One region of the Polaromonas sp. P4_F6 genome, then DNA from elsewhere that is predicted to be linked to it. Evidence: riboswitches for the same ligand, from Rfam matches in the RefSeq annotation. Region 1 holds a riboswitch; the other holds the start of a gene.

Region 1 (11,864 bases):
ACCCAGTCACCCACGAAGCTTGGGCCACCCAGTGCAGGCGAGTTGAAGACGCCGGTGAGCAATGCGCCCAGGATACCGCCCACGCCGTGCACGCCGAACACGTCCAGCGAGTCGTCGGCACCCAGCAGTTTCTTCAGGCCGTTCACACCCCAGAGGCAGGCGAAGCCGGCAACCAGGCCGATGACCAGGCCGCCGCCGATGCCGACGTTGCCGGCTGCGGGGGTGATGGCCACCAGGCCGGCGACGGCGCCGGAGGCTGCACCCAGCATCGAAGCCTTGCCGCGCATCAGTGCTTCACCGACGCACCATGCCAGCACGGCGGCAGCGGTGGCGCCCAGTGTGTTGATAAAGGCCAGGGCGGCGAAACCGTTCGCTTCCAGGGCGGAGCCGGCGTTGAAGCCGAACCAGCCCACCCACAGCAGTGCGGAGCCGACCATGGTCAGGGTCAGGCTGTGAGGTGCCATGGCTTCCTTGCCGTAGCCGATGCGCTTGCCGATGCAGAAGGCGCCGACCAGGCCGGCGACGGCGGCGTTGATGTGCACCACGGTGCCGCCCGCGAAGTCCAGGGCGCCCATCTGCCAGATGTAGCCGCCCTTGCCGTTCATCGCGTCGACCACTTCCTTGCCGGTGTAGGCGTCAGGGCCCATCCAGAACCAGACCATGTGGGCGATAGGCGCATAGCTGAAGGTGAACCAGATGGCCATGAACAGCAGCACGGCGGAGAACTTGATGCGTTCGGCGAAGGCGCCGACGATCAGCGCGCAGGTGATGCCGGCGAAGGTGGCCTGGAAGGCGGCGAACACGATCTCGGGGATCACGACACCCTTGCTGAAGGTCGCGCCGTTGGCGAAGGTGCCCGCGACGTTGTCCCAGATGCCCTTCATGAAGAGCCGGTCGAAACCGCCGAAGAAGGCATTGCCCTCGGTAAACGCCAGGCTGTAGCCGTAGATGAACCACAGCACGACGATCATCGAGAAGGTGACCATGACCTGCATCAACACGGACAGCATGTTCTTGCTGCGGACCAGGCCGCCGTAGAACAGCGCCAGGCCGGGCACGGTCATCATGATGACCAGCAGCGTGGAGACCATCATCCAGGCGGTGTCACCCTTGTTGGGAACCGGTGCGGGGGCTGCCGACGCGGCGGCTGCAGGTGCGGAAGCGGCGGCGGCCGGGGCGGCAGCAGCCGAGGCTGCGGGCGCGGCGGCTGAAGCGGCCGCTTCAGCCGGTTTGGCTTCGGCTGCGGAAGCGGCGGGCGCGGCGGCCGGGGCTTGCGCCATGACGGCGCCTGTTGTCATCAGGCTCAGTCCCAATACAAGGGAAGCAAGTATTTTTTTCATGTCGATGTTCTCTTTTTGTGTGGATTGAGCCTTACAGCGCTTCCTTGCCGGTTTCACCGGTACGGATGCGCACGACCTGCTCGAGGTTGTAGACAAAGACCTTGCCGTCGCCGATCTTGCCGGTGCGGGCCGCGCCTTCGACCGCTTCGATCACGCGGTCCACCAGGTCGTCGGAGACAGCCGCCTCGATCTTGACCTTGGGCAGGAAGTCGACGACATATTCCGCACCGCGGTACAGCTCGGTGTGGCCTTTCTGGCGGCCGAAGCCCTTGACTTCAGTGACCGTGATGCCTTGCACGCCAATACCGGACAGCGCTTCCCGCACTTCGTCCAGCTTGAACGGTTTGATGATGGCCGTTACGAGTTTCATGTTCAGGTTTCCTCCAAGGATGAATAAAGAAGCGGCCCCTCGGTGCGCCACTCCAGCTGCTTTACGGTTTTTCTGAGCGTAAAGGTCAGGCGCTCTGATTCAGGGATTTCGACGGTTGCGGAAAGGGTCCTATTCCCGGATTCCACGAAGTCTTCGTAGCACGTACCGTGCCAAAGCAAGCCCCTTGACCGGGCGCAGTCCACCCGCTTCGCGCTTGCCACGTTGAACATGGGAATCCAAAAAAACACGATAAGCACCAGATTGGGGCGTTCATCACGCACAACTTTGGAGCATCACCAGGGAGTTAGTTCATGAGCCTGTCTTTAGTGCACAGCCGCGCCTTGCTGGGGCTGGAAGCGCGGCCCGTCCGCGTCGAGGTCCACCTGGCCAACGGCCTGCCCAGCTTCACGCTGGTCGGCCTGGCCGAAACCGAGGTCAAGGAGGCCCGCGAACGCGTGCGCTCCGCCATCCAGAACACCGGCCTGGAGTTTCCCGCCAATAAGCGGATCACCGTCAACCTCGCGCCGGCCGACCTGCCCAAGGATTCCGGCCGCTTCGACCTGCCGATTGCCCTGGGCATCCTGGCGGCCAGCGGCCAGGTCGATGCCCGCAAGCTGGAAGGCTATGAGTTCGCGGGCGAGCTGTCCCTGGGTGGCGACCTGCGGCCTGTGCGCGGCGCGCTGGCCATGAGCCTGGCGCTGGCCCGCCCCGGGCGCGACGCTGCTGGCGCCGGAAAACTGCCCAAATTGGTGCTGCCGGACGCCAGCGCCCAGGAAGCGGCCCTGGTGCCCGGTGCGGAAATCTTCCGGGCGCTGCATTTACTCGACGTGGTCAGGCAGTTTTTGCCGGGGGATGCCCCCGTGGAGGCGCTGGACGGCTGGTCGCGGGTGAAGCCGGCACCGCCGCCGCCGCAGTCGGCCTACCCGGACCTGGCCGACGTGAAAGGCCAGGCCGCCGCCCGTCGCGCGCTGGAAATCGCGGCCGCCGGCGGCCATAGCGTGCTCATGATGGGCGCGCCCGGCTCCGGCAAGTCCATGCTGGCGCAGCGTTTTGCCGGCCTGCTGCCGGCCATGAGCACCGAAGAAGCGCTGGAAAGCGCCGCGGTGGCCTCCCTGGGCGGCCGTTTCTCCCTGGATAAATGGGCGCTGCGCCCGACCTGCGCGCCCCACCATACCGCCAGTGCCGTGGCCCTGGTCGGCGGCGGCTCGCCGCCACGGCCCGGCGAGATCTCGCTGGCGCACCGCGGCGTGCTGTTTCTTGACGAGCTGCCCGAGTTTCCGCGCGCGGCGCTGGAGGCGCTGCGCGAGCCGCTGGAGTCCGGCAGCATCACCATCTCGCGGGCCGCCCAGCGCGCCGAGTTCCCGGCCCGCTTCCAGCTGGTCGCGGCCATGAACCCCTGCCCCTGCGGCTACCTGGGCTCCAGCCTGCGGGCCTGCCGCTGCTCGCCCGAGCAGGTCTCGCGCTACCAGGGCAAACTCAGCGGCCCGCTGCTGGACCGCATAGACCTGCATGTGGAAGTCGGCGCCCTGGCGGCCGATGAGCTGGTGAACGCGCCGCCCGGTGAGGCCACGGCCGATATCCGGCGCCGCGTCGTCGCGGCGCGCGAGCGCGCCCTGGCCCGCCAAGGCAGCACCAACCAGGCGCTGGCGGGCCAGGCCATAGACGCGCAATGCCAGCTCGACGACGACGCCGCGAAATTCCTCAACACCGCGGCCGCCCGCCTGGGCTGGTCGGGCCGCAGCATCCACCGCTGCCTGAAAGTCGCCAGGACGATTGCCGACCTGGCCGGCGCGCAGGTGGTGCAAACGATGCATGTCGCGGAGGCGGTGCAATACCGGCGGGCGCTCAAGGCCGCCCCGTGAAGGCCTGACTCTTCAGTCCACGCGCAGCCTGCGCGCCTTGCGGGCCTTCCACCAGCGTGAAAGATGCACCTTCAAATCATGGCGCGGATGCGTGATGCGCCGGATCGCGCTCACGTAATCAAGCGCCAGCCCCGGCGTCCAGGCCATGGACTCGGCGCGCACCCGGGCGCCGCCGGCCATCCAGACGTCGGGATGCAAGGTAAGCCGCAGCAGGGTCCGCCAGAAGGGCTTGTCCGCGAAGACGCCTTCCATGGCCGCATCCACGGCCTGCGTGACCACAACGGAGCAATTGCGATGGGTGAGGTTGTAGGTGTCGTCCTGGCGGTACACGTCCCAGAAGGCCTGGAGGTAGCGGCGGTTGTAGACGCGGAAATGCAGCTTGTGCGTGGAAGGACGGGTCGCCGCGGCCTCTTCTGCGTAGGAGGGCAGCCAGACGCCGGGATGGTCGTTGCCGGAGGTGGCACGCAGGTGGTCTACCAGGTTGGTCTGTGTGATGGCCAGGCGGACCCGCGGGTGGTGGCTGATGTAAAGGCCGTCCTCGCATTCAAGCGCGATATGGCCTGTCGATACACGGCCCTTCTTTGTCATGGAGGCGATGTAGCGCTCGATCAGCGGAAGGCGTATGCGGTCCTTGTCGTCGTCCACCGCATCGACCGCCGTCCAGACATGCACGATCATGTGCCCGGCGGCGGCATTCGCGGCCAGCGTCTCGGCCGTGGCCGGCGCCGCATCGGGTTGCAGCACCCGGGTGCCGCTGTAAAGCTCGACGGCCGCCAGCCGCGAGCCGCGCGGCAGGCGCCTGAGCCGCCAGGCCCCGCGCATCAGGATGTGGCCGCCCGCGATCAGCGCCAGGCCCGTGCACAGCGACACATTCATGCTCGAGGGCACCGGCCAGTTGGTCAGCATCAGCAGCGCCATGACCAGGTAGGCCCAGCCTATCAGGTTGGACTTGCGCCAACTCGGGTAGCGGATCAGCCAGCTGGAGGCGATGCGGACCAGGCCGTTGAAGGTGAAGGCGGCACCGAACAGGATGCCGGCGGCAATCGAGTTGTCCCAGGGGAAATCCAGCACCAGACAGGCGAACACCACCATGGCCGCGCCGCGCAGCATCTCAAAGCGGCGCCGCTCCCGCGCGTGGGTGGCGCCCACCACCAGCTCGACCACCCCCTGGGCCAGCAGCACCGCGCCCAGCACCCAGGTGGCCACGTCGGCCACGCCATCGACCAGGTCGACCAGAAGCAGGATGCCGAAAAGGGCGGTCAGCACACCCGCCGCCATGAAAATTTTCCAGCGCTTGACCAGCGCGTCGCCGCCAAAAAGAATCAACGCAAGTCTGAACATATTCTTCTGTTTTGCCGCCACGCCGGCGCCCCAAGGCGGCCGGCGCGGCCGGGCTTCACTTCAAGGCCGGGAAATCCACCACATAGGCATCCATGGGCAGGGCCGCACGCTGCGGGCCCTGCTGCGGCAGCGGCTGGACGACCACCTTGCCCTGCTCCGTGGCGTCGGCGGCCAGCCCCTTGACGACAAAAGCGTCGATCACATAAGGCAGGCCCTGGGACGACAGCGGGCCCATGCCGTCCGACACATGGAAATGCAGGTGCGGCGCCGTGGTGTTGCCCGAATTGCCCAGCAGCGCCAGCACCTGGCCGCGCCTCACGCGGTCGCCGATGCGCACCTTGAGCGAGCCGGGCTGCAGGTGGGCGTAAAACGCGTAGTAGCCGCGGCCCAGGTCCAGGACCACGTGGTTGCCGGTGACGTTCTGCATGGTGGTGTCGGGCGGCAAGGCATTGGGCACGCGCTCGGGCAGGCCGTCGAGCACGGACACCACCTTGGCATCCGCCACGGCAATGGCTTTTTGCCCGTAGGTGGGCCAGTTCTCGTTCTTGTTGCTGTCGCCGTTGCTTTGCTGCGAGTTCGCGTCCAGCTTGATCCAGTCGATGGCAAAGCGCTGGCTCACATACAACACGCCGTTGACGGGAATGCCGGCGCGCCGGTGCGGGACTTCCTTGCAGCAGCCGTTGAAAGCGACCCAGCCCGTGCCCTCCAGCGGCGGGCCTATCAGCGGCGCGGGCCGGGTGCTCAGGGCCACCGCGCCGCCGGTCTGCGTGGTCTGGACTGTGCCTTCGCTTGCGGGTTTGACGGCGGCCGTGAGCTTGACCTCGGCGCCGGCCGTCACCACGCGGTGCGACAGCGTTTTGGGCAGGGGCTGGCCGGGCTCCAACACCACGTCGATCCAGAAGAAGCCGGCCTGGGCCGCGTCCAGGCTGTCGGTGGCGGCGCCGCCCAGCAGCGAGAAAGTGCGCGCCACGTCGGCGCCGGACACGCTGGCCAGCACTTTGGCGGAGCCGGCGTCCAGCACTTCCAGCGACACCAGCTTGACCGGCACGGCGCGCGCATTGATCACCTGCAGCTCGTAGTCGATGTGCACGCGCCCGTCGGCGCCGAGAAAGGGCACGGGGCGCGAGGCGGCACTGAGCAGCACAGGAGTGTTCTGGTCGCGCGCGCCGGCAAATTCGAGCTGGTCCAGGCCCACCCCGGGCCCAGCCGCCATCGCCTGAAAACTGCCGGCAAACATGAGCGGGGCCAGCAGGAGCATGAAAAGACGCTGCATGCGATCCTCCTTGTGATGGGCCGGGCCATCATAGCGCCAAGTCCCGGGGACGGCACCCCTTCGCGCGCGGCTTGCGGCCAGCAAAAAACCCCGCAACGCGGCGGGCGTTGCGGGGTTTTCTGGGAGTCCGTTGAAGGGGCGATGCCCCCCGGGAAGCCTAGCGGCCGTAGTAAGGCGAAGTTTCCTGCGGCTGCGCGGCCACGGGCGCGGGCGGCGGCTTGGGACCATAAACGGCGCCGTCGTTGGTGCGCAGCACATTGCCTTCCACCGTCACGCGGCTGCCCACGCTGGGGGCGCGCGCCACTTCCACCATGCGCTGCGAGCCGTCTTCCATGCGCACGCCGACCTGGTAGACGGTTTCCTTGCGCATATGGCCTTCGATCGCGTTGCCGGCAAAACCGCCGCCGACCGCGCCCAGGATGGTGGCCGCGGTACGGCCGCCGCCATGGCCGATCTGGTTGCCGAGCACGGCGCCCAGCACGCCACCGGCGACGGCACCCGCGCCGACACCGGCGGGTTTGGTGGAGCGTTCGACGGGCGTGACCGATTCAACGGCGCCGCACACATGGCAGACCGCGGCCACGGCCACCGGTGCGGGCGTGGGGCCGGGGGCGGGCGAAATACCGGCGTAGCTGGGCGCGGGCGCCGGTTTGGGCGTGGGCTTGGCCACCTTCTTGGCGGGAACGGGTGCGGGTTTGGCGGGGGCTGCGGCTGGTTTTTCGGCCAGGTCGTCCGCGGCGGTGGCGGCTGCGGTGGCGGGCGGTGTGGCCGCCGGAGCGGTCGTTTGCGGCGTTGCCTGCGGGGTGGCCAGTGCCACCGGCGGCGTGGCGCCGGCCGGGTTGCGCATCTGGTAAATCATGGTGCCGCCCATGGCCAGGACGGCGACGCCCAGAATGCCGACGGCGGCCCACAAGGGCTTGCTGGCCGACGAGGCCTGCTGGCCGGGCTGGAGGTTTTCAGTGGATGTGTTCATGGCAATTCCCTCAAGTGAGATCAGATCGCTTGTTCAACGTTTCCCATGCCGTGAAAGTAAACACGCTTTGGCAAGCGGCTGTGTATTTATGTAAACGCCGCTTATTCTGCGGCAAAGTCGCCGTAAACGCGAATAGCGGCGGCCATCCTGGAAGTTGTTGTTCCAGGAGGGTTTTTGAGCAGCTCTAGAGATTGGGCGCCAGCAGGCGCTGCAACTCGTCCGCCTTGAGGCCGCGCCGCTGCGCCAGGTCCTGCAGCTGGTCGTCGCCTATCTTGCCGACGTTGAAATAAGTGCTTTGCGGGTGGCTCAGGTAAAAGCCGCTGACGCTGGCCGCCGGCGTCATGGCCAGGCTTTCGGTCAGGGCCATGCCGATCTCACCGGCCTTGAGCAGCTCGAACATCTCTTTTTTGACGCTGTGGTCCGGGCAGGCCGGGTAGCCCGGCGCCGGGCGTATGCCCTGGTATTTTTCGGCGATCAGCGCCTCGCCGTCCAGCGATTCGGCCGGCGCATAGCCCCACAGGTCCTTGCGCACGCGCTGGTGCAGGCTTTCGGCGAAAGCCTCGGCCAGGCGGTCGGCCAGCGCCTTGAGCATGATGGACGAGTAGTCGTCGTGGTCGTCGAGGAAGTATTTTTCCTTCTTCTCGGCGCCTATGCCGGCGGTCACGGCGAAGACGCCGATGTAGTCGGAAACGCCCTTGGGCGCGACAAAATCGGCGAGGCAGCGGCTGGGCCGCATCACGCCGTCGATCGCGGTCTTTTCGGTCTGCTGGCGCAGGCCGTACCAGGTCATGGCCACTTCGCTACGCGTCGCGTCGGTGTAGATCTCGATGTCGTCGCCCACGCTGTTGGCCGGGTACAGCGCCATCACGCCATTGGCGGTCAGCCAGCGGCCTTCGATGAGGCGCTTGAGCATGCGCTGCGCGTCGCCGTACACGCGCACGGCCTCGGTGCCCACCACCTCGTCTTTCAGGATGGCCGGGAAGGGGCCGGCCAGGTCCCAGGTCTGGAAGAAGGGGCCCCAATCGATGTAGTGCGCAAGCTCGGCCAGGTCGAAGTTCTTGAAGACGCGCCGGCCTGTGAACTTGGGCACGGGCGGCGTGTAGCCGGCCCAGTCCATGGGTGTGGCATTGGCGCGCGCCTTGGCCAGCGGCCACATGGGCACCTGCTTTTTGTTGGCGTGCTGGGTGCGCACCTTGTCGTAGTCGGCGTAGAGCTCGTCGATGTATTTGGCCGCCTGGTCGGACAGCAGGCTTTGCGCCACGCTGACGCTGCGCGAGGCGTCGGGCACATAGACCACCGGGCCTTCGTAGTGCGGCGAGATCTTGACGGCCGTATGCACTCGGCTGGTGGTGGCGCCGCCTATCAGCAGCGGGATTTTTTTGATGCGGAAATGCTCGTCCTTCTGCATCTCGGCGGCCACATACTGCATTTCCTCCAGGCTGGGCGTGATCAGGCCGGACAGCCCGACGATGTCGGCGCCCTCGACCTTGGCGCGCGCCAGGATCTCGTGGCAGGGCACCATCACGCCCATGTTGACGACCTCGAAGTTGTTGCACTGCAGGACCACCGTGACGATGTTCTTGCCGATGTCGTGCACATCGCCCTTGACGGTGGCGATGATGATCTTGCCCTTGGTCTTGACGTCGCCGCCGGCGGCTTCGAGCTGCAGCTTTTCGGCCTCGATGTAGGGCAGCAGGTGGGCCACGGCCTGTTTCATCACGCGGGCACTCTTGACCACCTGGGGCAGGAACATCTTGCCCTGGCCGAACAGGTCGCCGACCACGTTCATGCCGTCCATCAACGGGCCTTCGATGACGTGCAGCGGCCGGCCGCCTTCGGCCAGGATTTCCCGGTACACCTCTTCGGTGTCGGTCACGATATGCTCGTTCATGCCGTGGACCAGCGCGTGCGACAGGCGCTGGCGCACCGGCAGGGCGCGCCATTCGTTTTTCTTGCTGTCGTCCTTGGCGCCGCTCTTCGCGGTTTCGGCCACTTCGATCAGGCGCTCGCTGGGCGTGAGCTCGGGCTCGCCAGGTTTGTAGACGGGCGTGCGATTCAGCACCACATCCTCGACGCGCTCGCGCAGCACCGGGTCCAGGTCGTCGTAGACGCCGACCATGCCGGCGTTGACGATGCCCATGTCCATGCCGGCCTGGATCGCGTGATAGAGGAACACGGTGTGGATGGCTTCGCGCACCGGGTCGTTGCCGCGAAAGCTGAAGGACACATTGGACACGCCGCCCGAAACCTTGGCGCCGGGCAGGTTCTGCTTGATCCAGCGCGTGGCGTTGATGAAGTCGACCGCGTAGTTGTTGTGCTCCTCGATGCCGGTGGCAATGGCGAAGATGTTGGGGTCGAAGATGATGTCCTCGGGCGGGAAGTCGAGTTCGTCGACCAGCACGCGGTAGGCGCGCTCGCAGATTTCGATCTTGCGCTCGTAGGTATCGGCCTGGCCTTTTTCGTCGAAGGCCATCACCACGGCCGCCGCGCCGTAGCGCTTGAGCAGCTTGGCCTGCTGCTTGAAGGGTTCCAGGCCCTCTTTCATGGAAATCGAATTGACGATGCCCTTGCCCTGGATGCAGCGCAGGCCGGCCTCGATGACGCTCCATTTGGAACTGTCGATCATGATGGGCACACGCGCGATGTCGGGTTCGCTGGCGATCAGGTTCAGGAAGCGCACCATGGCGGCCTGGCTGTCCAGCATGGCCTCGTCCATGTTGATGTCGATGATCTGCGCGCCGTTTTCCACCTGCTGGCGGGCCACCGCCAGGGCCTGTTCGTATTCGCCGTTCAGAATCATCCGGGCGAAGGCCTTGGAGCCGGTGACGTTGGTGCGCTCGCCGATGTTGACGAACAGGGTGCCCGCGCCTATGTCGACCGGCTCCAGGCCGGACAGCTTCATGGGGGGAACGGAGACGGAATTTTCGGTTTCGGACACGGACTCACCTTGGGGCTAAGGTGAGCGTCGTTGCAAAAGGCCGCCGCCGGCGGCCTGTAACCCAAGCCTGACGGACGCTAAGGTCCGCTGCAACGCTCCTTGGGTAGCCGGTATTTTAAGCGCTGAAGCCCTGTTGCGCCATTTCCCGGTGCGAAGCCCCGGGAAATGGGGCGCATGCTCAATCCAGCTTGATCTTGGCCACCTTGATCAGGCGGCCATAGTCGGCATGCTCTTTCATCACCATATAAGCAAAATCCGCCGAGGTCATGGGGCTGGGCGTGGCGCTCATGCGGGCGAACTTTTCGGCCGTGTCGGGCGTGTTGAGCGCGGCGGCAAAAGCCTTTTGCAGCTGGTCCGTCGTGGCCTTGGGCAGATTGGCCGGGCCGAAGATACCGAACCAGGTGCTGATGTGGAACCCGGGCAGCACGTCGTTGATGGTGGGGATCTCGGTGAAGCTGCTGGAGCGGTTGATGGTGGTCACGCCGAAGGCCACCAGCTTGCCCGACTTGATGTTGGCGCTGGCCGAGGCCAGGTTGTCGAACATCAGGTCGGTCTGGCCGGACAGCAGGCTGGCCTGTGCCTGGGCCGAGCCGCTGGAAGGCAGGTGCACCACGCTGATTTTGGCCAGGCTTTTGAACAGCTCGCCGGCGAGGTGGCCGGCGCTGCCGTTGCCGCCCGAGGCATAGTTCAGCCGGCCGGGGTTCTTGCGCGCATAGGCGATCAGGTCCTTGGTGTCCTTGATGTTCAGGCGCTTGGCCGTCTCGGCGTTCATGACCAGCACATTGGGCACACGGGCCACCAGCGTGATGGGCGTGAAGTCCTTGAGCGCGTCATAAGGCATGTTGGGGTAGAGCCAGGGGTTGATGGCATGGGTGGCCACCGCGCCCATGACCAGCGTGTGGCCGTCGGCCGGCGCCTTGGCGACCAGCGCGGCGCCCACATTGCCGCCCGAGCCGGGCCGGTTGTCGACCACTACTTCGGTCTTGAGCAGGGGGCGCAGCTTGTCGGCCAGGATGTGCGCGGCATTGTCCAGCGGGCCGCCGGCCGGATAGGGAACGACGATGGTGACGGGCTTTTGCGGCGCCAGCTGCGCCTGGGCCGCCAGGGTGACGGTGGCCACGGCGAATGCCGCGGCGATCTTGATGAATGAACGCACGTTCAGGGTTTCCTTTGTGATGATGGGTTGTCAGGCCGCGGGCGGCTGCGGGACACAGCGCCGGAAAGTGAAAAGCCAGGCCGGACAAGCGGGCCTGACTATAGCCGCGAAACGTGACGCGCCGTGGGCATACCCCGACTGGATGCCGGGGAAACAGACAAATGGCCGCGTTGGCCGTTCAGGCGGCTTCCTGGTAAAAAGCGCCGCGCTGCCGCGAGCGCGCGGCCACGGGGGCCACGGCGTGCGCGATGGCGCCTATATGGTCCGGCGTGGTGCCGCAGCAGCCGCCCACGATGTTGACCAGGCCTTCGTCGGCGAACTCGCGCAGCAGGCGCGAGGTGACGTCGGGCGTCTCGTCAAAGCCGGTGTCGCTCATGGGATTGGGCAGGCCGGCGTTCGGGTAGCAGCTGATGAAGGTGTCGCCGGCCACGCGGGCCAGTTCCTGGATGTAGGGGCGCATCAGGGTGGCGCCCAGCGCGCAATTGAGGCCTATGGCCAGCGGCGCGGCATGGCGCACGCTGTGCCAGAAGGCGGTCACGGTTTGCCCGCTCAGGATGCGGCCCGAGGCGTCGGTCACGGTGCCGCTGATGATCAGGGGCAGGCGCTCGCCG
Region 2 (11,864 bases), on a different contig from region 1:
CACCCGGTTCACGGTCAGCCTGCCCATCTCCTGAGGATAGACATGACCCTGATCCTGATCGTTGAAGACGACGACGCCATCCGCAGCAACATCGTGCGCCTGCTCAAGCTTGAGGGCTTTGAGACCGCCGCCGCGCCCGACGGCCTGCAAGGCCTGGCGCTGGCCCGCGCCAGCCGGCCCGACCTGATCATCTCCGACGTCGGCATGCCCGGCATGAACGGCTTCGAGCTGCTGGCCACCGTGCGCGCCGACCGTGAACTGGCCAACACCCCCTTCATGCTGCTCACCGCGCTCGACGACCGCGACAGCATGCGCCGCGGCATGACGGCCGGCGCCGACGACTACCTGTCCAAGCCCTTCAGCCGCGCCGAGCTGCTGGACGCGGTGAACGCGCAGCTCAAGAAAAAAGCGCGTGTGCGCGAAGCCATAGATTCCGAGGTGGCGGCCGGCGAACAGCGCTTGCGCGCGGCCTTTTCGCACCGCATCAGCGGCGACCAGCCCGACTCCATCCCCATGGACATCCCGGCCACGGCGCAGACCGAGGAGCTCTCCAGCGCCACCGTGCTGGTCGCCAGCATACGCAACTTCACCTCCATCGCCGAAAAGCTCAGCGCCGCCGAAGTCTCGCAGCTGCTCACCGAATACTTCGAGCGTGCCTCCGAGCCCGTGCTCAAGAACAGCGGCCGCCACATCAAGTTCATAGGCGACGGCCTGATGGCCGTGTTTTCCGACACCATGACCGGCTCGCCGCTGCCGGCCCCGCGGCGCGCGATTTCCGCCGCCCTGGCCATGGCGCTGGCCACGCATGAATTCCGCGACTGGCTCGACGAACGCTTCAGCGCGCGCGCCCTGCCGCCCTTTGCCATGGGCGTGGGCATCCACAGCGGCGCCGTCACGCTGTGCCAGCTCGGCACGCAGCAGAACAAGGAAGTCACGCCCGTGGGCGAAACCGTGACCCTGGCCGCGCGCCTGGAAAGCGCCTCCGAGGAAATGGGCTGGACGGTGATGGCCAGCGAAGAGGCCCTGGCCCTGGCCGGCACCGGCATACAGACCGGCACCCACACCTCGCTGGTGGTGCCGGGCAAAAACCTGGCCATCGACGTGGCCGAGGTCACCGGCCTGGTCACCACCATGGAAGACAAGATCCACGGCATGGCCAGCCTGACCGAGCGCGCGCGCGAAATCAGCGACGCGGTGCGCGCCAATTCCGACATCACCGCGCGCGCCGTCAAGGGCGCGCTGGACTCCAAGCTCTCGGCACTCAAGGATTTGCGTTTCGACGCCGGCAGCGAGCCGGTGCGGCTCAAGGGCTACCGCATCACGCGCAAGATAGGCGCGGGCGGCATGACCGAGGTCTACCTGAGCGAGCGCGAATCCGACGGCCTGCCCATCGTGCTCAAGGTGCTGGATTCGCGCGGCAAGGAGGCTTCCGAGCACCTGGTGCGCTTCATCCAGGAATACGCCCTGCTCTGCAAGATAGACCATCCGCACGTCATCAAGATTTATGACCAGGGCTTTACCGACGAGCACGCCTACATCGCGATGGAGTACTTCGAACGCGGCGACCTGCGCAGCCTGTTCGGCCCCAGCCTGACGCGGCCGCAGGCGCTGACGGTGGCGCGCGAGGTCGCCCAGGCCCTGTCGGCCATCCATGCGCACGGCATCGTGCACCGCGACATCAAGCCCGAAAACGTCATGCTGCGCGCCGACGGCAGCGTGGCGCTGGCCGATTTCGGCATCGCCAAGTCCATCATGCAGTCGCAAAACATGGGCCTGACGCAAACCCACCACGGCGACGTGGTGGGCACACCCTATTACATGAGCCCCGAGCAGGCCACCGGCCGCAAGGTGACGGCCAAGTCCGACCTCTACAGCCTGGGTGTGATGCTGTTCGAAATGCTGGCCCACCGCAGGCCCTACATCGCCGAGTCGCTGGAGTTGCTGCTGGCCAAACACCTGAACGCCGAGACGCCCCCGCTGCCGGCCGCCCACGCCGACCTGCAGGGCGTCGTCAACAAGCTGATGGCCAAAGACCCCGAGCAGCGCTACGAATCGGCAGAGGCCTTCCTGTTGGAGCTCGAAGCGGTAGCCCCTGCGCCCGAAATCAGCTTGTAAACACGGAGACCGAGGGGCTCTCTCTGCACCAGCAGGGGCCGCGGAACCGGCTTTGCCGGGCCGCAGGCGCAGCGGCCCCCTCGGGGGGCAGCGACCCACACGCAGTGGGGGAGCGTGGGGGCTAATATTTCAGCGCCGTGCTCTTGCCCCAGAACACACGGTAAGCGAACACGGTGTAGCCAATGATCATCGGCAGCACCACCGCCGCCCCGGCCAGGATCACGCCCATGGCTTCGGGCGCGGCGGCCGCTTTCCAGATGTCCAGGCTGTCTATCACCAGCCACGGGAACAGGCTGTAGGCCAGGCCGTAAAAGGCCAGCAAAAACACCCCCACCGTGGCGCCGAAGGGCACCCAGGCGCCGTACTCATTGCCCTGCGCCAGGCGTACCGGCAGGCGCTGCAGGCTGCGGTAGATCACGCCGAACAGCACCAGCGTGGCGGCGGGAATGGGCAGCAGCAGCACGATGTTGGGGAAAGAGAACCACTTGTTAAAGATGCTGTGGCTGACCAGCGGCGTGGCAATGGAGATTGCCGCCACCCCGGCCATGGTGAACCACAGGCTGGCGCGCGCCCAGCGCACGGCCTGCAGCTGCAGCGCCCCTTCGGACTTGATAATGAGCCAGCCCGAACCCAGCAGGCAATAGGCCGCCACCAGTGCGGCGCCGATAACGGCGTTGAACACAATCGTCCACCAGGTGGCAGCGAAGCCGGTGATCAGCGAGCCCAGCATATAGCCCTGCGACCAGCTCGCCAGCAGCGAGCCGGTGTAGAACATGCGGTTCCACAGCGGCTTGTGGCTGGCGCGCGCCTTCACGCGAAAGTCAAAGGCCACGCCGCGCAGCGTGAGGCCTATCAGCATGAAGGCCACCGGCAGGTAGAGCGCACCCAGGATCACGCCGTGCGCCAACGGGAACACCGTGAGCAGAATGCCCACGCCCAGCACCAGCCAGGTTTCGTTGGCGTCCCAGAAGGGGCCTATGCTGGCGATCATGGTGTCCTTGTCGTCGTCGCTGGCGCGGCGCATCAGCACGCCCACACCCAGGTCGTAGCCGTCCAGGATCACATAGGCCAGCATCGCCAGCCCCATCACCACCAGGAAGACGATGGGCATCCAGCCGGCGGCTTGCGTCAGGTCAGGGGCCAGGTCAAGCATGGGGAGCTCCTTCCTTTTCGGGATAGTTCACGACATTGAGGTCCTTTTCGGTCTCGCCCGCGCTGCGGTCCTCGCCGAAAGGCTTGTCCGCGTGCTTCTTGTGGCGCGCCAGGTAAAACACCACAGACACATAGGACGCCAGCAGCACCGCGTACAGCGACAGGTACAGCGACAGCGTCAGCGCGATGCGCGGCGCCGGCACCTTGGAGGCCGCGTCGGCCGCCGTCAGCACGCCCGTCACCAGCCAGGGCTGGCGGCCGATTTCGGTCACATACCAGCCGGCGACCAGGGCAACCCAGCCCGCGAAGGTCATGGCCACCAGCACGCGGGCGTGCCACACCGTCAGGGTGCGCGACGGGTCTTTCTTCCAGGGCGCCAGCTGCAGCACGCTGGCCCAGCTCACCGCCAGCATCAGCATGCCCACGCCCACCATGATGCGGAAGGCCCAGAACACCGGCGCCACGGGCGGGTGTTTGCCCTCGAACTGGTCCAGGCCCTTGACCTCGCCGTCCAGCGAATGCGTGAGGTAGAGCGAGGCCAGCTTGGGGATCGCGATCTCGTAGCGGTTTTCCCTGGCTTTTTCGTCCGGCAGCGCGAACAGGATCGCGGGCACGCCTTTTTCGGTTTTCCAGATGCCCTCCATCGCGGCCAGCTTGGCCGGCTGGTGCTCCAGCGTGTTCAGGCCGTGCTGGTCGCCCGCGACGATCTGCAGCGGGATCAGCATCGCGGCCATGTAGATGCCGGTCTTCAGCCCGGCCATCACCTCGGCCCCGCGGTCCTCGCGCAGCCAGCGGTAGGCCGACACGCCCGCCACCAGAAAGGCCACCGTGAGCCCCGAGGCCAGCAGCATGTGCACGAGGCGATAAGGGAAGGACGGGTTGAAGATGACTTGCAGCCAGCTCACGACATGCGCCTGGCCGTTGATCATTTCAAAACCCGCGGGCGTCTGCATCCAGGAGTTGAGCGCCAGGATCCAGAAGGCCGACAGCGTGGTGCCGCCCGCCACCAGCAGGGTGGCCACGGTATGCATGGTCTCGCTGACGCGTTCGCGCGCGAACAGCATCACGCCCAGCATGGTGGCTTCCAGGAAGAAGGCCGTCAGCACCTCATAGGCCAGCAGCGGCCCGGCGATGTTGCCGACCTTCTGCATATAACCCGGCCAGTTGGTGCCGAACTGGAAGCTCATGGTGATGCCGCTGACCACGCCCAGGGCGAAGGTGAGCGCGAAGATCTTCACCCAGAACTGGTAGGCGTCCATCCAGAACTGGTCCTGGCTTTTGACGAAGCGCAGCTTGAAATACAGCAGCACCCAGCCCAGCGAGATGCTGATGGTCGGGAACAGGATGTGGAAAGTGATGTTGGCCGCGAACTGGATGCGGGCCAACAGGAATGCGTCAAGTCCGTCCATCGTCAACTCCTGGTGTCATCGGGAAGGTTGGCAGGCGCCGCCGCGGGTTCGGGCGCATCGGAAGGCGTGGCTGCCACTGTGGGGGATGCCGCCCGGCCTGTCAAACCTGCCTTCATGCTGCCGGCGACCTTGTTTTTCATCTCCAGCAGCTTCTGCACCTTGGCGCCCATTTTCATGAGACTCACCAGCGTGGCCGAGTCCATTTTCTGCACGTCGGCCAGCCAGCCCGTCATGAGCTCGATCAGGTCGTGCATCTGCTTCATGCGCGCCTGGGCGTGGATATCGTCCGCATGCGCGGGGTGCTCCATCAGCGCATCGCGCAGCATGGACAGCGTCGGGTCGATCTCGCGCTTGCGGCGCTCCTCGGCCAGGGTGCGGAAGATGGCCCAGACGTCTTCGGGCGCCTGGAAATACTCGCGCCTGTCATTGGGCAGGTGCTGCAGGCGCACCAGGTTCCAGGATTGCAGCTCCTTGAGCCCCATGCTGACGTTGGAGCGCGAGAACGCCAGCGCCTCACCGATTTCATCGGCATTCAAGGCCCGAGGGGACACATAAAGAAGGGCATAAATCTGCCCCACGGTGCGGTTGATGCCCCAGCGACTGCCCATTTCACCGAAATGCAGGACAAAACGCTGGGTCAAGGGGGGAAGATTCATGGCGCCGGGCCTCTTTGACTTATTGAATTTTCAGGAATTACTGAAATTCTAATAAATTGAAACCACTGTTGCAGACGCCACCTTGGATTAACCCTGCGAGCCGGTCGGTCAGGCGCCGGCTTAGGCCGCTAGCGCCGACTGGCGGGCGAAGCGCGGCGCGGTTTGCGCACCGGCTTCCTGGCCGGCGGCGGCGCCACTGCCACCTCGGGTGTGGACTCCGGCACCAGCAGCACCACTTCCTTGAAACCCATGCCCAGCATGCCCAGTTCTTCGGCCGCGGCGCGGCTCAGGTCGATGATGCGGTTGCCGGCGTAGGGGCCGCGGTCGGTGATGCGCACGTCCACGTCGCGGCCGTTGACCAGGCTGTGCACGCGCACCAGGGTGCCGAAGGGCAGCGTGCGGTGGGCGGCGGTGAACTCGCGCATGTCAAAACGCTCGCCGCTGGCGGTGCGCCTGCCGTTAAAGCGCGGGCCGTACCAGGAGGCGGTGCCGCGCTGGAACTCGCGCGGCACTTCGCCACCCAGCAGTTCGGGACGGGGCCGCTCGGTGAGGGGGACAGGGGCCGGCACTTCATCGACGGCTTGGCCGGGCGCGTCATGCTGCGGCGCCGGGGCGGGCCGGGGCGTGGCCGCGCGGGGGCCGATTGGTGGTGCGGTCGGCGCTGTCGTGCAGGCCGCCAGCCAGGCGATCAAGGCTGCCGCACCAGCGGCACGAAGACTGCGGACCACACCCTCGCGCATCGGTGGCCGGGCTCAGGCCCGCTGCAGCCGCCCGATGATTTCGGCCGTCGCCGCGGCCTGGTTCATCGTGTAGAAATGGATGCCGGGCACGCCCGCGGCATACAGCTGCTCGCACAGGCCGGTGACCACATCCAGGCCGAAGCTCTTGATGGAAGCGGTGTCGTCGCCAAAGCCCTGCAGGCGCAGGCGCACCCAGCGCGGAATCTCGGCGCCGCAGGCGTCGGAAAAGCGCATGAGCTGCGTGGAACTGATGATGGGCATGATGCCCGGCACGATGGGTAGGTCCACGCCCAGAGCCTGCGCATCGTCGACAAAGCGGAAGTAGGCGTCGGCATTGAAAAAATACTGCGTGATCGCCGAATCGGCGCCGGCCTTGACCTTTTTGACAAAGGCCTGCAGGTCGGCGTCGGCCGACCGGGCCTGGGGGTGGACTTCGGGGTAGGCCGCCACCTCGATGTGGAAGGCGTCGCCGGTTTCCTCGCGGATAAAGGCCACCAGGTCGCTCGCGTAATGGAATTCACCACCGGCGCCATAGCCGCTGGGCAGGTCGCCGCGCAGCGCCACCAGGCGCTTGACGCCCATGGCCCGCAGCTCGGCCAGCTGCTTGCGCACTGTGGCCTTGGTCGCGCCCACGCAGGAAAAATGGCAGGCCGCGGCCATGCCTTCGTCCAGGATTTCCTTCACGGTGCCGAAGGTGCCCTCTTGCGTGGAGCCGCCAGCGCCGAAGGTGACCGAGCAGAACTCGGGCTTGTGCGCATACAGCGCCTGGCGCGCCGCACGCAGCTTGGCCGCGCCTTCGGGCGTCTTGGGCGGGAAAAATTCAAAACTCAGGGGCAGGTTCATCTCGGATCTCACTCGTCGTTATCGGTTTTCTTGTCACGCCGCTTGCCGCGCGCCGGTCCGGGCTGGCCGGCATGCGCGAGTTCGGAGTCTTCGTGCGGCGCGCGGGAGGCGCGCAGCTCGGCGCGCGGCACACGCTTGGCGACCTTGCGCTGCGGCGCGGCCGGCAGCGGCTGGTCCTCGCCGGCCACATCACTACCTTTGACGGCCTGGATAAAAAATTCGCGGTTGCCGTCGCCGCCTTCAATCGGCGAGTCCAGCCAGGCCTTGACCTCCAGGCCCAGGGCCGCGCAGGCATCGCGCAAACGCTTTTCCACAAACGCGAAGTGCGCCGGGTCGCGCACAATGCCGCCCTTGCCGACCTGGCCGGGCTGCAGCTCGAACTGCGGCTTGACCAGCATCAGCAAATCGCCGCCGGGCTTGAGCAGGCGCACCACCGCGGGCAGCACCAGCGTGAGCGAGATAAAGGACAGGTCGCCGGTCAGGAAGTCGAAGTTGGCTTCAATGGCCGGGTCTTCTTCGCCCTCTTCGCCCTCATCTTCATCGTCGAAGTCATCACCAAAGTCCATGTCGCCGCTGTCGCCCGCATGGCCGGCCACCAGGTCGGCGGCCGTCATGGAACGCGCATTGAGGCCTTCGATGCAGACCACACGCGGATCGCCCCGCAGGCTGGCATGCAGCTGGCCGTGGCCCACGTCCACACCCACCACCTGCACGGCGCCGTGCTGCAGCAGGCAATCGGTAAAACCGCCGGTGGACTGGCCTATGTCCAGGCAGCGCAGGCCGGCCACGGACAGGCCCGTGGCCTTGAGCGCACCTTCGAGCTTGAGCCCGCCGCGCGAGATGTACTTGGCTTCGGTGGTGTCCAGCAGCTGCAGCTCGGCGCCTTCAGGAATCTCGTCGCCGTTCTTGGCGATCTTTTTCCAGGGGGCGTCCGCTTCCGCGCGCCACTGCACGCCCGAGGCAATCAGGCGCTGGGCCTGGGAGCGGGTGGCGGCATGGCCGTGGTCGACGAGGAAGAGGTCTGCGCGCATGGTGCTCCGTGGAATGGGCCGGTCTTGTCCCCTCTCCCTTTGGGAGAGGGTCAGGGTGAGGGCCGGTGGCCTCAAAAAATCTCGCTGGGCCCTTGTCGCCGCTGGCCCTCACCCCTGCCCTCTCCCAGCGGGAGAGGGGGAAGCCCTTAATAGCGGTAGGTATTGGCTTTGTACGGGCCTGCTTTGGAGACACCGATGTAAGCCGCCTGCTCATCGCTCAGCTCGGTCAGCACCGCGCCCACCTTCTTGAGGTGCAAACGCGCGACCTTTTCGTCGAGGTGCTTGGGCAGCACATAGACCTTGCCGACTTCGTAAGCGTCCTTCTTGGTGAAGAGCTCGATCTGCGCGATGGTCTGGTTGGCAAAGCTCGACGACATCACAAAGCTCGGGTGGCCGGTGCCGCAGCCCAGGTTCACGAGGCGGCCCTTGGCCAGCAGGATGATGCGCTTGCCGTCCGGGAAGATCACGTGGTCGACTTGCGGCTTGATCTCTTCCCAGCTGCATTTCTCGAGCGAGGCGACGTCGATTTCGTTGTCGAAGTGGCCGATATTGCAGACGATGGCCTGGTCTTTCATCGCGGCCATGTGGGCGTAGGTGATGACGTTCTTGTTGCCGGTGGCGGACACAAAGATGTCGGCCTTGTCGGCGGCGTATTCCATGGTCACGACCTTGTAGCCTTCCATCGCGGCCTGCAGGGCGTTGATCGGGTCGATCTCGGTCACCCAGACCTGGGCGCTCAGTGCGCGCAGGGCCTGGGCCGAGCCTTTGCCCACGTCGCCATAGCCGGCCACCACGGCAACCTTGCCGGCGACCATCACGTCGGTGGCGCGCTTGATCGCGTCGACCAGCGATTCGCGGCAGCCGTACAGGTTGTCAAACTTGGACTTGGTGACCGAGTCGTTCACGTTGATGGCGCGCAGGGCCAGCGTGCCCTTGGCCGACATTTCATTGAGGCGCAGCACGCCGGTGGTGGTTTCCTCGGTCACGCCGATGATGTTCTTCAGGCGGCGGCTGTACCAGGTCGGGTCTTGCGCGAGCTTGGCCTTGATCGAATTGAACAAACAGGTTTCTTCTTCGCTGGTCGGCTTGGAGATCAGGCTGGCGTCTTTTTCGGCCTTGCTGCCCAGGTGCATCAGCAGCGTTGCGTCGCCGCCGTCGTCCAGGATCATGTTGGGGCCTTCTTCAGGCGTGCCCTTGGCGCCGCTGAATTCAAAGATGCGGTGGGTGTAGTCCCAGTAGTCGGCCAGGGTTTCGCCCTTGATGGCGAACACCGGCGTGCCGGCGGCGGCGATCGCGGCGGCGGCGTGGTCCTGCGTCGAGAAGATGTTGCACGAAGCCCAGCGCACCTCGGCGCCCAGGGCCTGCAGGGTCTCGATCAGCACGCCGGTCTGGATGGTCATGTGCAGCGAGCCGGTGATGCGCGCGCCCTTCAGGGGCTGCGCCTTGGCGAACTCTTCGCGGATGGCCATCAGGCCGGGCATTTCGGTCTGGGCGATGTTCAGTTCCTTGCGGCCCCAGGCGGCAAGCGAAATGTCGGCAATGATGTGGTCGGTGGAAGGCTTCAGGACGGCGCTCATACGGTTCTCCAAAAATCAAACGTAACTGGGCAAAATCGCCACGGGCATGCGGCATTCAAGGGAGGGGGAATTCAGTCATTCACCCGGCTTGAGAGACAGCGCATGCGGGTGAGCGTGGTTGCAATGAAGTCCTGAGCCTGGTCCACGTGGTGTGGCTTGCAACGCTCCTCAGGAAGCCATGATTATACCGAACTCCCCCGTTCAGGCTCACTTCGTGTAGCCTGCTCCCCCCTCAAGGGGGCGGCGCCTGGGGCCGGCAAAGCCGAAAAATTGGCACACCCCTATCGGGTTCACTTCGTGTAGCCCTTCTCCCCTTGCAGGGGACGGTGCCTGCGGCCCGGCAAAGCCGGTTCCGCGGCACCTACTGATGACGCACATCCCCGTGAGAAAATTTCACCATGCAAGAACTCCCCCTTTGGCCCGCCGCGCAACGCCGGGCCGTCACCGGCCTCTTTACCGACATCGACGACACGCTGACCACCGAGGGGGAAATCACCACCGATGCGCTGCAGGCTTTGGGTGCCTTGAAGGCCGCAGGACTCAGGGTGGTGGCCATCACCGGCCGGCCCGTGGGCTGGAGTGAGCCTTTCGCGGCGCGTTGGCCCGTCGATGCCATCGTGGCCGAGAACGGCGCCGTGGCGCTGCTGCCGGATGCCACAAGCGCCGCGCCACGACCGCTGTCCAAAATCTACCAGCAAGATGCGGCGACGCGCAGCAACAACTTCGCGCGCATGCAGGCCGTGCTGGCGCGCATAGAGCGCGAGATGCCCGGCGTGGCCCGCGCCACCGACTCGCCGGGCCGCGAGACCGACATCGCCATAGACCACAGCGAGTTCGTGCAGCTCAGCGACGCGCAGATTGCCGCCGTGGTGGCGCTCATGAAAAGCGAGGGCATGCATGCCACCGTGAGCAGCATCCATATCAACGGCTGGTACGGCGAACACAACAAGCTGGAGGGCGCGCGCTGGATTGTTCGTGAACTCTGGCAGCGTGACCTGGACGCCGAGATCGCTCAATGGGTGTATGTGGGCGACTCCACCAACGACCAGCTGATGTTCAAGACCTTTGCCAACAGCGTGGGCGTGGCGAATATTGCGCGTTTTGTGCCGCAGCTCGCACACCTGCCGCGTTATGTGACGCGTGGCGAGCGCGGCGCGGGCTTTACCGAAGTAGCCCGCGCCCTTCTGGGTTAGGGTTAAGCCGCGCGGCGCACCGAAGTCCACCGCAGCCAGGCGCCCAGCGCGGCCACGGCCAGCACCAGCGTGGCATAACCCTCCACCGTGGCCGGCAGGCCCAGCGGCGCGATCAGCCGGCCGGCCAGCATGGCCGGCACGCTGAACGCCAGGTAGCTGGTGGCATAAAGCGCGGCGAACAGTTCGGCGCGCTGATGCGGTTGCGCCAGCGGGGCCAGCGTCTGCACCTGGGCCGAAAAGGCCGAGCCGCCGCCGAAACCGGCCAGCGCCGTTCCCGCAAAAAACAAGGCCACGGAATGGGCGGCCAGCGAGACGGCCACCAGGCCCACGCCGACAGCCAGCAAGCTCATGCCCAGGGCGCTCATGCGCACGGGCGGCAGGCTTTTGAGCAAGGTCGGCGACGCGGCGCCCAGGCCGAAAAAGGTGGCAATCGCCAGGCCGTTGACGATGCCGTCGTGGATGCCGAAGATCTGCTGCAGCATGGAGGGCACCAGCGAAAGGTAGAGGCCCGCCAGCGACCAGACCGCCAGCATGGTCGGCACACCGCGCACAAACTCGCCGCGCGCCTGCACCGGGATCGAAATGCGCGGCACCAGCGAGGCCAGCGCGCCGGGACGCGGCGTCACGCTTTCAGGCAGGAACAAGGTGGCCAGCGCACCGGTCACGCAAATGGCGGCCAGCACGCCGAACACCAGCGGCACCGGGTGCAGCGCAAACTTGACCGCAACGCCGGTCAGCAGCGCGCCCACGGCCAGGCCCGCCAGCGGCGAGACGCTGCCTATCATCGCGCCCAGGCGTTTTTGCGCGGCCGGGGCCGCCTCCACCACCGCCGCCGTCAATGCGCCGCTGACCATGCCGGTCGCGATGCCCTGGACAATGCGCGCGGCAATGATGCCGTTGATGCCCTCGGCCAGCAGAAAGGTCAGCATCGCGCCGGCCTGCAGCAGCAAGGCGGTAAACACCACGGGGCGCCGGCCTATGTGGTCGGACAGCGAGCCGGCCACCAGCAGCGAGGCCAGCAGCGCGATCGCGTAAATCGCAAACGCCACCGTCAGCAGCGCCGGCGAAAAGCCCCATTGCTGCTGGAACACCACAAACAGCGGCGAAGGCGCACTGCCCGCCACAAAAAATGCGAACAACAGGACGGC

The links. Region 1 has a riboswitch for S-adenosylhomocysteine ahead of metH (methionine synthase). Riboswitches for the same ligand answer to the same signal wherever they lie in the genome.
Region 2: linked by a shared signal. The riboswitch ahead of ahcY (adenosylhomocysteinase) and the one ahead of metH (methionine synthase) in region 1 are both predicted to bind S-adenosylhomocysteine.

The regions. Positions count from the first base shown of each region.
Region 1 covers NZ_JBFUJQ010000003.1:240,129-251,992, forward strand. Annotated here, with positions in the region: gene AC1DUN_RS10595 (ammonium transporter) at 1-1,340, opposite strand, end outside; gene glnK (P-II family nitrogen regulator) at 1,372-1,710, opposite strand; gene AC1DUN_RS10605 (YifB family Mg chelatase-like AAA ATPase) at 2,022-3,572, shown strand; gene AC1DUN_RS10610 (HdeD family acid-resistance protein) at 3,585-4,913, opposite strand; gene AC1DUN_RS10615 (M23 family metallopeptidase) at 4,969-6,186, opposite strand; gene AC1DUN_RS10620 (glycine zipper 2TM domain-containing protein) at 6,344-7,159, opposite strand; gene metH (methionine synthase) at 7,344-10,097, opposite strand; S-adenosyl-L-homocysteine riboswitch at 10,113-10,204, opposite strand; gene AC1DUN_RS10630 (Bug family tripartite tricarboxylate transporter substrate binding protein) at 10,276-11,253, opposite strand; gene AC1DUN_RS10635 (homocysteine S-methyltransferase family protein) at 11,432-11,864, opposite strand, start outside.
Region 2 covers NZ_JBFUJQ010000007.1:99,615-111,478, reverse strand. Annotated here, with positions in the region: gene AC1DUN_RS17130 (sensor histidine kinase) at 1-34, shown strand, start outside; gene AC1DUN_RS17125 (protein kinase domain-containing protein) at 43-2,115, shown strand; gene AC1DUN_RS17120 (cytochrome d ubiquinol oxidase subunit II) at 2,237-3,268, opposite strand; gene AC1DUN_RS17115 (cytochrome ubiquinol oxidase subunit I) at 3,261-4,676, opposite strand; gene AC1DUN_RS17110 (GbsR/MarR family transcriptional regulator) at 4,679-5,332, opposite strand; gene AC1DUN_RS17105 (septal ring lytic transglycosylase RlpA family protein) at 5,461-6,060, opposite strand; gene metF (methylenetetrahydrofolate reductase [NAD(P)H]) at 6,085-6,915, opposite strand; gene AC1DUN_RS17095 (TlyA family RNA methyltransferase) at 6,924-7,946, opposite strand; gene ahcY (adenosylhomocysteinase) at 8,093-9,523, opposite strand; S-adenosyl-L-homocysteine riboswitch at 9,627-9,699, opposite strand; gene AC1DUN_RS17085 (HAD-IIB family hydrolase) at 9,922-10,716, shown strand; gene AC1DUN_RS17080 (MFS transporter) at 10,719-11,864, opposite strand, start outside.